Regions from separate parts of the Protofrankia sp. CiP1_Cm_nod4 genome, predicted to be linked through region 2. Evidence: riboswitches for the same ligand, from Rfam matches in the RefSeq annotation. Region 2 holds a riboswitch; each other region holds the start of a gene.
What was found. A riboswitch is a leader RNA that binds a small molecule or an ion and turns the genes downstream of it on or off. The one in region 2 is predicted to bind cyclic di-AMP.

Region 1 (2,405 bases), on a different contig from region 2:
TTTCCCATAACGCAACAGATCTCCGCCGATGCCAGCCGTGGAGGCGGCAGGTTCCCGGCGGCGGAAACCAGCCACAACGTGGGGGAACGGCGTCCCAGCATCCAAACCATTGCTGAGCATAATCATACTGTCATTATCGGACATTTAGCCGTGCGGGACGGCACCGCCCCGCCCCTGACGCTCTCCCGCACGTCATGTTCGATGCTACCGATCGCTCCTCCGGCCGGGCGCCGTACGGCGCCCGGCCGGATTTCCTTTGGCTCCGGTCCGGCTGAAAGCCGGGGACTCCTGCACCAATGCCACCGAGTTAGGCCGATGTTCGATTTTGTTTGCTTTCATCTTCGTAGGCCAGGAACCTGGAGCTTGATTTCGGTTACGCCCATCCAAGCGACACTGATTATTGTATAACCGTTATCTCGTCCATCGGGGCGGGCCCGCGACGGCACCAGTACGGGCGGTTCGGGATTTCCGAAGATTTCCCTTCAGGAACGGGCAGCTGTTTGCCTGCTCGGCTGGCAGGGTCGTCTGGAGGAACGCCCCAACGTCCGCCGTCTAGTCGTCGGCCGGGCGGGTGTCCTGATACCAGGACGACTGGTAGGAAGGCCAGTGGTGGTCCGTGGTGGAGGGAGGGACTGGAAGGCTGCCGGCATCCTGGGGAGCGGCGCCGGCGTTGTTCCCGTCGCCGGCGTTGTTCCCGCCCCCGCCGGCCGAGCTCGTCGGTTGTTCCTGGGCATTCGCTGGTTGTGACTCAGTAGCGGTCGGAGCCGTGTCGGCGACACTGCCGACTTTTCCAGCCCAGCAGGACTGCGATGCGGTCCAGGGAGCCGTGCCCTGCTGGGCGTACAGGATCCGGGCACGCTTCCATTGCTCGGCAACGCTGGCGTTCTGCGGCAGCCCGGTTCCACCGACCGCCTGCCACGTGCCGGGAAGAAACTGGAACAGCCCGCCGGCGCCTATCGAGTTGACGGTGGTCGGGTTGCCTCCGGACTCGCATTGAACAATTGCCGACAATATCTGGTCTTCGGATGGTGCCGCGCTGGCGGGCCCCGAGACTCCGATGCCGACGCCGCCGATGGCGGCGGCAAGCGTCGGAATGGCGACTAGCGAGCGAGTATACCTTGTGGTCCGCCTGGTTCCGCGATGCCGAGCACGCGCATGGGACATCTTGATGCCCTTTCCCCACGCCTGCGAGGTGAGCTGTCGGGTTCGGGCTGGGAAATGCCCGGCCGCATCTTGCGGCTTCACCCCAAGGGCGCTTCGCGGCGCCCGGGAAGTGGTTCCCCCGCTCCTGCCGTTGGTTTGGCGATCATCGGACGGGGCAGGACTCGGCGTGTTTCGTCCGACGCGTGCCCTCCTTGCGAAAGCACGGCAGAACCCTAGCCGCGAAGGCCGGTCGGCCGGCAAGGTGCGGTGAAGAAGTACACAACTGAACGTCGACACTTGATTTCGACCTTGACTGCCGGTAACGCACGCGTGCGTGCGCTTATATTTAAGCAGTCACAGTCGGCAGACCGTCTCCGTGACATTGCTGCTGCCTTTTGGCGCAGATCTTCGTACGCTTTGTGGACAGTCGGGTCGACTGAGTAACGCCGAAATTTCGAGTTCTGCTGACAGCCCGCGTCGCAGGTCGCGACGTGACCATCCATGCGCACCTGCGGCTGCGGCTGCGGCTGCGCAGAGCTCGATCCCCTGGATGACCATCCACGCGACCCAGCAGACAACCATAATTCTGACTCCCGGGAATCCGCCCCTTTTCTCGGACACTGGAACCCGAACAAAAAATGACGAAACGATGGGGCCTGCCGCAGTACATGGCCGTGATAAGTGGCAGGGTTCGTACCGTCGGAAGGTGGTATCCCCGGCGGTGTCGAGAAACGATGACGTTTCTCGACACCGGTGACCGTATGGAACAGAACCATCACCACTGATACCCGAGTCCGCCCTAATACTGCAACGGCACTTGGTGGCAGGGTGTGCGCTGCTCGGGTGTTGTACATGACGTGAACGATGTTGATGTGGGGATGTGGCGGGACGAGCTTGACCGGGTATGTGAACGGGTCGGTGGCCGGTTCGCCCGGGCTGAGCCCCGAGCGCGGATGCTCCGGTATCTGGAGGGGCTGCTCTCCGAGCTGGAGCGCAAGAACGGCTGGACCATTGCCGAGCATGCCGAGGAGGTGTCGCCGGACGGGATGCAGCGGCTGCTGCGGACCGCCGACTGGGATGTCGACGCGGCCCGCGACGACGTCCGCGACTACCTGGTCGAACACCTCGGGACCCCGCAGGGGGTGCTGGTCATCGACGACACCGGGTTCATCAAGAAAGGAGCCTAATGCCGGTGCCGGCATTACACGCCTTATGACGGGCCGGCCGTTATGCTGCGCTGCCTGCTCCGTTACTTGTCAGGA
Region 2 (7,359 bases):
GCAAGTATGTCAAGGTCGTCGATGTTGTCGAGGTCGATCTCATGCGCGCTCCAGCGTCCGCGGATGCGGCCGATGGCGCTGGCTTTCTGGGTCACCGAGTTCTCCCACGGTCTTGTGTCGCGTCCATACCAACTCCGAGTGCCCACCCGGCGGCCACTGGCTCCGAGCGTCCGCCCGGCGCCGGCGGCCCGCGGTCCCCGGCCGGGCCGCATCCCCGCCCGGGCCGCTTGTCACGACGGGGCACAGCGGTAGCGGTCCCTACGGACCGGCTGCTCGGTCCATGACGGCCGTCCGCTCGCGTCACCCTGCCGTACCCTGCTCTGTCCCGCCCGGACAGTGATGTCCCGCCCGCGACGCACCCCTGTCGTGCCTGCCTTTGCCGTACCTGCCCCGATGGGGCGCGCCCTTGCCGGACATGCCTGGTGGACAGCCGTCCGGCGCACGTCTTATCACACCTCGTACCACACTCGTACCCCGCCTGTTCGCCACTGCCCGGAGGATGTTCCGAGGCCGCTCTGGAGCTGGTCCGGGACCGACATGGGACGGGTATGACGGGGTGTCGGTCACCGGCGCGGCGGCCCGTGGCACGCTGGGGAGGCGATGAGCACACCCTTCCCGCGCCGGTTCTCCGCCCGCACCCGTGCCGCCCTTGCTGTGGAGAAACTCGCGTCCTCGGCTTCCCGCCAGCTGGGACGCGGATCCGGTGAGATGATCGGCGGCAAGCTTGCCCTGCGGGTCTCCCCGGAGATCCTGTCCGAGGTCGCGGCCGGGCAGCTGGTGGCCTGCGTCAGCGGGACCAACGGCAAGACCACGACCACCCGGCTGCTGGCCCGCGCGCTGGGCACGCTCGGCCCGGTCCGCAGCAACAGCGGTGGCGCCAACATGGCGGCGGGCGTGCTGGCCGCCCTGTCCAAGCCGCCCTACGACGCGGCCGCCGCGCTCGAGGTGGACGAGATCTGGCTGCCCAAAGTGGCCAGGCAGATCCAGCCCCGCGCGGTCATCCTGCTCAACATCAGCCGTGACCAGCTCGACCGGTCGAACGAGACCCGGCGGATCGCGAGCCTCTGGCGTGATCTCGGCGCCGAGCTGCCCGGCGCGACCGCGATCGCCAACGCCGACGACCCGCTGGTGGCCTGGGCCGCCGCCGGCTGGTCGAACCAGGTCTGGGTGTCGGCGGGCCAGAACTGGACGGCGGACGCGATGGTGTGCCCGCAGTGCGCCAGCCTGCTGCACCGCAACGCCACGGGCTGGTGGTGCGGCTGCGGGCTGGCCCGGCCTGAGCCCCTTGTCTCGGTCACCGGGCCGCACGAGCTGCTCTGGTTCGGCCGTCACCTCACGGCGTCGATCGACCTGCCCGGCCGGGTGAACCTCGGCAATGCGGCGATGGCCGCCGCGGCGGCGAAGCTCTTCGGGGTCGAGGTCGAGCAGGCGCTGGCCGCGATGACCGGCCTTGAGGACGTCCAGGGCCGCTACCAGGAGGTCGAGCTCGGCGACTCCGGTACCCGCGGGCGGCTGCTGCTGGCGAAGAACCCGGCCGGCTGGGTGGAGATGATGGAGCTGCTCAACAGCACGCCCACCCGGCCGGTGATCGTTGACTTCAACGCGCAGACCGCTGACGGGCGTGACCCGTCGTGGATCTGGGATGTCCCGTTCGAGCGGCTGCGGGGCCGGCGGGTGCTGGTCACCGGTGGGCGCAAGGAGGACATGAGCGTCCGGCTGGCATACGCGGAGATCCCGCACACGGTCCATCCCGATGCCGAGAGCGCGGCGGCGGTTCTGGACGAGAAGATCGTCGATGTGGTCGCGAACTACACCGCCTTCCGCGACATCCTGGGGCGGGTCGCCCCGGTGAGGACGAACAGTTGACCAAAAAGGTGACCAAAAAGGTGACCATCCACGGTGACATGACCGGGGCCGCGGCATGAGCCGGGAGTCGGCGACCCGGATCGCCCTGATCTACCCGGAGCTGCTCGGGACGTACGGCGACGGCGGCAACGCGACCGTGCTGGCGCAGCGGCTGCGCTGGCGTGGCCTGCCGGCCGAGGTGATCGGCGTCCCGGCCGGGGAGCCGGTGCCGGCCGGCTGCGACATCTATCTGCTCGGCGGCGGTGAGGACGAGCCGCAGGTGCTGGCCGCCGAGGGGCTGCGCCGCAACAGCGCGATCGCGCACGCGGTGGCCCAGGGCGCGGCCGTGCTCGCGGTGTGCGCCGGATACCAGGTGATCGGTGCGTCCTTCCCCGCCGGTGAGGGCCGTATCCACGACGGCCTGGGCCTGGTGGACGTGGAGACGCGACGCTCGTTCGAGCAGCCGGTGCCGCCACGCGCGGTCGGTGACATCGTCGTCGAGCCCGTCCCCGAGCTCGAGCTGCCGTTGCTGCTCGGCTACGAGAACCACGGGGGACGTACCCGGGCACTGCCCAACGGGCACGGCCGGCCGCTCGGGATCGTGCGCAAGGGGGTCGGTAACGGTACCCCGGACCACACCGACGGTGTCGTGGACGGCCGTGTGATCGGTACCTACCTGCACGGTCCGGTCCTCGCGCAGAACCCGGCCCTGGCCGACCTGCTGTTGTCCTGGGTGCATGGCTGGCTGCCGGAACTGGCCGGCCCGCCGGAGACGGAGGTGCTGCGCCAGGCACGCCTGCACGCCCTGGACGTCCATGCCTGACCCGGGGCCGGGCGGCCGCGGGGAACCTTCGGTGGGCGCGGGAAGCAGCCGGGGGGCCTGCGCCCGGACGCGGGGGGAGCGGCCTGTCGCCCGGTGCCCGGCCGTCGGCCGTCAGTCCGTCCTGACGGCCGGCGGGGTGGCGGGTGCGGGACACGGCTCGTCGTGCTGCGGCGGCAGATGGGCGCGGTCGTGTTCGGCGATCGCCACGTTCAGCCGGCTCAGCAGCGCGCCGAAGACACCGAGTTCCTCCTGGTCCCAGGTGCGTACCAGGGTATTGATTTTTTCTACCCGTGCGGAGCGGGTGGCGAGGTAGCGTTGCTGGCCGCGGGTGCTGAGTCTCACCAGCGTCGCCCGCCGGTCGCTGGGATCGGTGGCGCGTTCCACCAGCCCGGCCGTGACAAGCGCGGCGATCTGGCGGCTCACCGTGGAGATGTCCAGGGCGAACACCGTGCCCAGGGTGGTCAGCCGTACGGCGCCGTGTTCGTGGATGTGGCTGAGCAGCAGGTAGGCGGAGCGGTCCAGAACCGTCCCGGACTCGCCGGCGATGGCCATCCGGAAGCGTTCGGCGCGCCGGCCGAACACCGACAGCTCGTGTTCAATCTTGATCAGTCGATGGTCGAGTTCCTGACCACTGTCCACTTCGGCCTCACCCCTGTTCCGGCAGCCGTATGCCCCGCAATCCGATGTTGTCGAGATTCTGGTGGATACACCACGTCAACGAACGAGCCGTGCCGTGGTTGCCGTACCGGACATGCCTGTTTGACTACTTTTAGTAGTCAATCGGTATCGCAAGCTGACTGGGTGTGAGACAGCGCACTCCGGGTGGCCCCGACTTGCCCGCGACGCGAGGCGAATCTGCCGAATCGACGGCTCCTGGTGTGGTTCGGTTGTCTCGTGGTGTCGAATCCGCTGAAAGCCGGGAAACAGCTATGGGCCAAGAACCGCAAGCGGGTGCTGATCATCGGTGCCGTGCTCGTGGTCGCCTGGATCTACGTGTCTCGCTCGGGTAGCCCGGATACCGAGCGGGCGAAGATACCGGCGGGGTACGCCTCCGCCGAACGCGAGCTCGCCGTTCATGCCGACGCCGACCCCGGCAAGCCCCTGCCGCTGGTCCTCGTCCTGCATGACAACAACAGCGACGCGGCTGCGATCGAAAAGATCACCGAAGCCTCGACGCTTGCCGACCGGCAGCACTTCGCCGTGGTCTACCCGGAAGCCGTGGACGGCGAATGGAGGTTGGACGACCCCCGGGGCGCGGACGTGCAGTACCTGCGTGACGTCGTGCGCTACGTGTCGGAGAAGCGGTCGAAGATCGACCAGTCCAAGATCTACATCTGGGGTCTTGGCGAAGGTGGGCGGGCCGCCCTCACGATTGCCTGCGGGGCGCCTGACAACAACCTGAAGTTCGCCGCCGTCGCGGTGGTGGGGCCGGTCGGGCAGGTCCCGAACTGCCCGTCGGGAACCCATGTCCAGCATGTCGACGGGACGTGGGACAAGCAGGTCACGCGCAGCCTGTGGGACTTCTCCAGGAAGCCCAAGGCGTAGGAGCGGGCATCCGGGGTTGGGAGGCCCGCGGAGAAGGCGTCTGATGAGGTTCCAGCCTCGGCCGCGCATCCGGTCGGTGGGAGAGGGCGGCTCCCGCCGACCGGCCGGACTGTGGGGGGGGTCCAGTACGACCGGCCGACGGAAGCCTCTTGTTCCGCCGGGCTTTCCGAGCTGGGGGGGTTGGCTCGGTCCAACCAGCGGAAGTCATCATCGCGGGATGCCGCGGAGCGCCGCCAGGCCGGTGTCGACGTCGACAAGATCGACCTGGCGGCAAGGTTCACGCACAATCGGAGGGGGAGGCCGCGCGGGAACCCGCCTGTGAATTGTTTCTACAGTATATTGGTTGCCACTACGCGAAGCCGCGTACTGACAGCCGGATGTGGACGCGGGCTGACCGGTTCGCTCAGAAAACCCGGCCGACGGAATATGACGTGGTATAGATGGCCCTCAGCGAGACGACATCACCTGACTTGGGTGCCACCCACATCTTACCATCGCCCGCATAAATACCGACGTGGTAGATGTTACCTGGTGCGCCGTAGAAAATCAGGTCACCTGGCTGCTTGTTGTACTGCGATATCCTGGTGGTCGCCTCGTACTGTCCCTCGGCGGTGCGGGGGATGTTGCGTCCCAGCTGCTTGAAGACGTACTGGACCAGTCCTGAGCAGTCGAACGTGTAGGGGCCCTCAGCGCCATAGACGTAGGGCTTCCCGGCCTGCTGGGCCGCGAGATACACCGCCCGTTCACCCAGCGAGCTGGCGGCCGCGAGCGCGCCCGAGATGGCGTTGCTCATGGTCGGGGCATCGAGGCCAGTGATCTGGGGAGAGCGCTGCACGGGCGGGGTGTTGGGAATCACGGTCAACGTGCCGACGTTCGTCGACCGTGTCGAGCGCAGGGCGTCGGTCCCGTCGAAAATCGCAGTGATCTGCGTGGTGGTGAGAACCTTCGCGGTGTAGCTGGTGAAGCCCTGCTCGTTGGTGTAGAGGTGCTTGAAGGTGGCCCATCCCTCCGGCAGCTTCACCTGGACCTTGACAAGCTGATTGACCAGCGGTGCGTGGGTGACCGCGTCCTCGAGGGAGAACCCCATCTCCACCGGCTGGTCGGCCTTCACGGAGACGTCCGGATTCGTGACTTTGAGCACGACGCCGTTCTTGGGATGCAGGTCGGTCTGGTTGAGTACCTGGCTGGTGACCGATCCGGAACCACCCGTGGACAGCGGATTGATGGTCGAGGTGCGCAGGTTGGCCAGTGACGCCTGGCTGCCGAACTGTGATCCAAGCGTTATCGGCGAGGTGACGGAGGCATCGTCGGAGTTCGAGTCGGCCGTGGCGCATCCGGCCAGGGCGACACCGGACACCGCGACGGTACCGGTGGTCACCACGGCGACAGCGGCCCGGGCTCGCGAGCGGCCCGTTCCGGGCTGCGGCGCGGGCGCGCGATGCCGGCCGCGTGCCGGACGGTCGACGTGCCGGTCGATCGGGTGCTGGCGGGACGACGGCGCAGCCGCCTGCGACGAACGCGATCGTACTGCTGGATCAGGCTGCACATCATGCGCAGACAAGGTTGTGATCCTTCCCGTTCGCCTGCGAGGTGAGCTGTCGGGTTCGGGCTGGGCTGCCCGGTGGGTCGCGCGACCATCGCGCTGCACACTTCACCCCGAGGGCGACACCGCGGTTCGATGCCGTCCGGTGGAGGATGGGTCCCCCGCTCCTGCCCTGGTGACGACTCGGAGGGAACACCGGGACCGTGGGCAGGATTCGGCAGTTCGGCCCGGTGCGTCGTGACGTCGGCGCGAGACTAGTTCATACGGATGGCGCTAGTAAACACTAGTCCCTCACAACTACCCCAAGTAGTTGTATGAAGTGTCATAACCGGCTCTTCTACCCCATCCTCCTTCGCCGGCCGGGGCGGCGCCGGGTGCGACCGGCTGGCTTGTGGCCTTCGGTCGCCCGACTGACGTGCCGCTTTCCGTGACTTGCGGGATGCGGAGGATGACAATACGCCATAGCGGCGACAGACGGTCGACCAGGAGCCTTCGAGTACAGATAGTGAGCAATACTGCTACGTTAAGTAGCGATCAAGGCTGCCCATTGGCGGTACTCTGCTCTTTTTGCGAAAATTGTCCGATTGGTTGATGCCGAGTTGTCGGCCTTCTGACGCGTGTCGGAATGTGACGTCGTACTCTGGCAGTGCCTCGTCCGGATCGGTCCTTCCAGGTCAGTCACGTGATCAGGGCAGCGTGACGGATGATCAGGAATCGTGCCGATGCTCCCCGGGGAGGCGCTCGCCATGACGCGGTCCGCGTCGGGGTCCGTGCCGGACGGGCGTGGTGTGCGCCAGCCGGACGCGCCCGCCTCCCGGCCGCGTCCTCGCCGGGTGGGCGTTGTTGTGATTGGCGCGGGTGTCGCGGGCCTGGTGGCCGCGGTCGTGCTGGCTCGTCGGGGTATCGACACGCTCGTGCTCGAGGCCGCCAGTCGGGCCAGGGTGGAAAGCCGTCCACGCGCCGGGCTGCTCGGGCCGGCGGCGGTGGACGCCCTGGAGCGCAACGGGCTCGCCGACGGCCTGCGAGCCGAAGGTGTGCCGCACCACGACTGTGAGTTCCGACATCGTCGCAGAGCGTTTGTCGTCGAGTATGCTCGCCATGCGGGCGGACGCCACCACGTTGTCTACCCGCAGCAGAAGCTTGTCGCCGACCTGGTTGCCGCCTACCTTGCCGCGGGTGGCGTCATCGAGTTCGGCGTCACTGACGTGATGTTGGGCGCGCTGGCCTCCGACCACCCCGCCGTCTCCTTCGTCACGGCCGGCGGGCAGCGGCAGGTGGTGGAAAGCCGTTTCATCGCGGGCTGCGACGGCCATCATGGTGTTTCCCGAGGATCGATCCCCGAGGGCGCGTTACGCTCCATCCGGCAGCGCGACAGCGCATGGGCCTGGCTCGCGGTCCTGGCCGCGGTCGCCCCGTCCACCGATAAGATCATTTATGGGGTCAGTCCCCGGGGGTTCGCCGGCCACATGCTGCGCGACCACCGGACAAGCCGCTTCTACCTACAGGTGGAGGCCACCGCCGACGCCGCGGCCTGGCCGGCCGGGCGGATCTGGGCGGAACTGCACGCCCGGCTCGCCGTGGACGCCGACTGGGAACTGGCGGA
Region 3 (2,405 bases), on a different contig from region 2:
GCTCAGCGCCTGCGCCGCGGCGGGATCGATGGTGAGCTTGGCCGGTGGTGGGCCACCGAGCAGATCCGGTCGTTCGGGCGAGGGTGTCATGGGGCTCATCCTGCCGGATCCGGCCGGCCGCGCAGCCAGCCGGAGGGGGAAGTCCGTCAGATGATGGACCCGCCGGGAGGGGGAGAGCCGGCAGGTCCATCACCTGATCGGGGTACGAGGCGGGCAGGGCACCCGGCCGCGACCCGGCGGCAAAGGAACGGCGTTGAGCGTCCCGTGACCTTTAGCCGCAAAATTTCAAAGTCATAAAATGGTACGAAAGGTGCACCCGGTATGCTACAGGACGGTCGGGTTGGTGACGGTGACGTCCCAGAGGTTCTTGCCGACCACTCCAGCGCCGCCGTCGTCCACCCGGGTCAGATACGAGTAGAGCGATGCCAGTCCCTGGGACTCCCGCCCGAAGCGTCCGTCCACCTGGAGGATGAACCTCTTCTGACGCATCTCGCTCTGCCAGACGTAGGCGTCGGGGCGGACCTCGCCGGCCAGTGTGCTGGACAGCGCCGTCCCGGTGAAGTTCTCGGAGTTCAGCAGGGCCTTGGCGCGTTCCAGCGTCATCGCTGGCTGCACCGGAGTAATCGCACGCTGTACCGGGCTGGTGGTGGGAGCGCTGGGGGCGACGATACCGCTGGACGACGGTGCCGGGCCGCTACGGCTCAGGCCCAGCTTGGACGCGCAGGACGGCCACGGGGACCAGCCACGGGCGTTGTAGAGCTTGTAGGCAGCCTCGTCCTGAAGCGTCGGCGGCGCGCCGCTGGGCAGGCCGGAGTAGCCCAGGGCATGCCAGGTCTGGGCGTCGAACTGGTAGGCGCCGTAGTAGCCGTTGCCGGTGTTGATCAGATAGTTCCCGCCGGACTCACACTGGCGGAGTTTGGCGAAGTCGTCAGCGGTCGCGGCGCTTGCGGGTGCGGTCGTGACAGCCAGGCCACTGCTCACGAGTGCCGTCACGGCACCGGTGGTACGCAGGACCTTCATGACGGTGGAGGGAGGTTGCGGGGCGCGGTGCCTGCCACCAGACGGCATGTGGGTCGGTCCTTCCCGTCGCCTACGAGGTGAGCTGTCGGGTGCGGGCGGGAATCAGGCCCGGCCGGTGGCACCAGGAGGCACTGCCGGCTTTACCCCAAGGACTCCGTGGACGGACGTCCGGATGGTGGTTCCCCCGATCCTGTCCTTGTGGCTCCGCGGTAGCTCGGGCCGTACCGAACGGGGACAGGACTCGGCGTCCGTCCGGGCGGCCTCACCGATCCGGCGAGTGGGGAGGACTCTAGCGAGTCTGGTTCTATCGAAGCAAATCGGGGTGTCGGATGAACTACACCGACGTGACTGTTATCACCCGAATGGGCTAAGCGCCTTGAACGTGTCACCGTAGCTGACGGTGTGACTCCGCCCCGCGGCGGGGTCGCCTTCTCCGATTTCTGTGACTTATGGTGACGGACGAAGTTTCTTTCGTATCGTGAATGTGCTTGTTGTCACTTCTGGGGCACTCCGGGAAGCGGAGCCGTCCGGAGCGGTCCCCGGCCCTGCCGGGCCGGATCCGGGCCGGCCGCATCCGGGGTTCTCCTGGATGCGGCCGGAGGCCTGGCATGAAAGGGGATCGTGGCTGCGCTGTCCATGGCGCGCCAGCCCGGTCCGGTCGGATGTCCAGCCACGGGTGGGCCGGCTGTGTGCGGACTGTGCGTGCCGCCGGTGGGCGGTGCCGTCCGCCAGAGGCCGTTCGACCGCTGGGTCGTTCGGCCAGTTGCCGGCTGTTCGGCCGGCTGTTCGGCCGGTTGGCCGGTTGGTTGGCTGGCCGTGTTCAGTCGAAGGTGGCCGTCCAGGTCCGTGGGCCGCAGATACCGTCCACCTGCAGTCCCCGCGAGTTCTGCAGGAGGGTGGCGGCGAAGGCGGACTGGGGGCCGTAGCGGCCGTCGATCCTGATCCGGTAGCCGAGCCTGTTCATCTGGCGCTGCCAGGCTCGTACGTCCGAGCGCACCTGATAGATCAGCCCGGTGGTGAACAGCGTGTTGTCCGCGAGACTCTGCGCGCTCTGACGCACCACCCAGCGTTGGGCCCCGGTCGACCCGGCCGCGCCCGCCGAGCCGGTGCCGGTGCCGGTGCCGGTGCTGGGCGATCCGGCCCCGGACGAGCTGGCGCTCGCCACCAGCTGGTCGGCGCCCATCCCCTGGCCGCAGACCGGCCACTGGCCGAAGCCGGACCGGTTGGCCAGTCTCAGCGCGGCCTCGTCCTGGGTGGCTGGCAAGGCGTCGCTGGGCAGCCCCGGGTAGCCGAGGCTCTGCCAGGTGCTCAGCGAGAACTGGTAGGCACCGTAATAACCGTTGCCGGTATTGACGGTGTAGTCCCCCCCGGACTCGCACTGGCGT

Region 1: linked by a shared signal. The riboswitch ahead of AC5LSR_RS03230 (transglycosylase family protein) and the one ahead of AC5LSR_RS19020 (C40 family peptidase) in region 2 are both predicted to bind cyclic di-AMP.
Region 3: linked by a shared signal. The riboswitch ahead of AC5LSR_RS15610 (transglycosylase family protein) and the one ahead of AC5LSR_RS19020 (C40 family peptidase) in region 2 are both predicted to bind cyclic di-AMP.

Annotation. Positions count from the first base shown of each region.
Region 1 is NZ_CEVIVC010000008.1:8,235-10,639, forward strand. Features, by position in the region: gene AC5LSR_RS03230 (transglycosylase family protein) at 553-1,164, opposite strand; cyclic di-AMP (ydaO/yuaA leader) riboswitch at 1,169-1,315, opposite strand; partial or broken gene AC5LSR_RS03235 (transposase) at 2,022-2,324, shown strand.
Region 2 is NZ_CEVIVC010000124.1:409-7,767, reverse strand. Features, by position in the region: gene AC5LSR_RS19045 (tRNA adenosine deaminase-associated protein) at 1-95, opposite strand, end outside; gene AC5LSR_RS19040 (MurT ligase domain-containing protein) at 601-1,866, shown strand; gene AC5LSR_RS19035 (type 1 glutamine amidotransferase) at 1,922-2,668, shown strand; gene AC5LSR_RS19030 (MarR family winged helix-turn-helix transcriptional regulator) at 2,780-3,307, opposite strand; gene AC5LSR_RS19025 (CE1 family esterase) at 3,566-4,213, shown strand; gene AC5LSR_RS19020 (C40 family peptidase) at 4,617-5,594, opposite strand; cyclic di-AMP (ydaO/yuaA leader) riboswitch at 5,780-5,955, opposite strand; partial or broken gene AC5LSR_RS19015 (4-hydroxybenzoate 3-monooxygenase) at 6,479-7,359, shown strand, end outside.
Region 3 is NZ_CEVIVC010000080.1:18,744-21,148, forward strand. Features, by position in the region: gene AC5LSR_RS15605 (DUF3151 domain-containing protein) at 1-90, opposite strand, end outside; gene AC5LSR_RS15610 (transglycosylase family protein) at 325-1,068, opposite strand; cyclic di-AMP (ydaO/yuaA leader) riboswitch at 1,074-1,239, opposite strand; gene AC5LSR_RS15615 (transglycosylase family protein) at 1,841-2,405, opposite strand, start outside.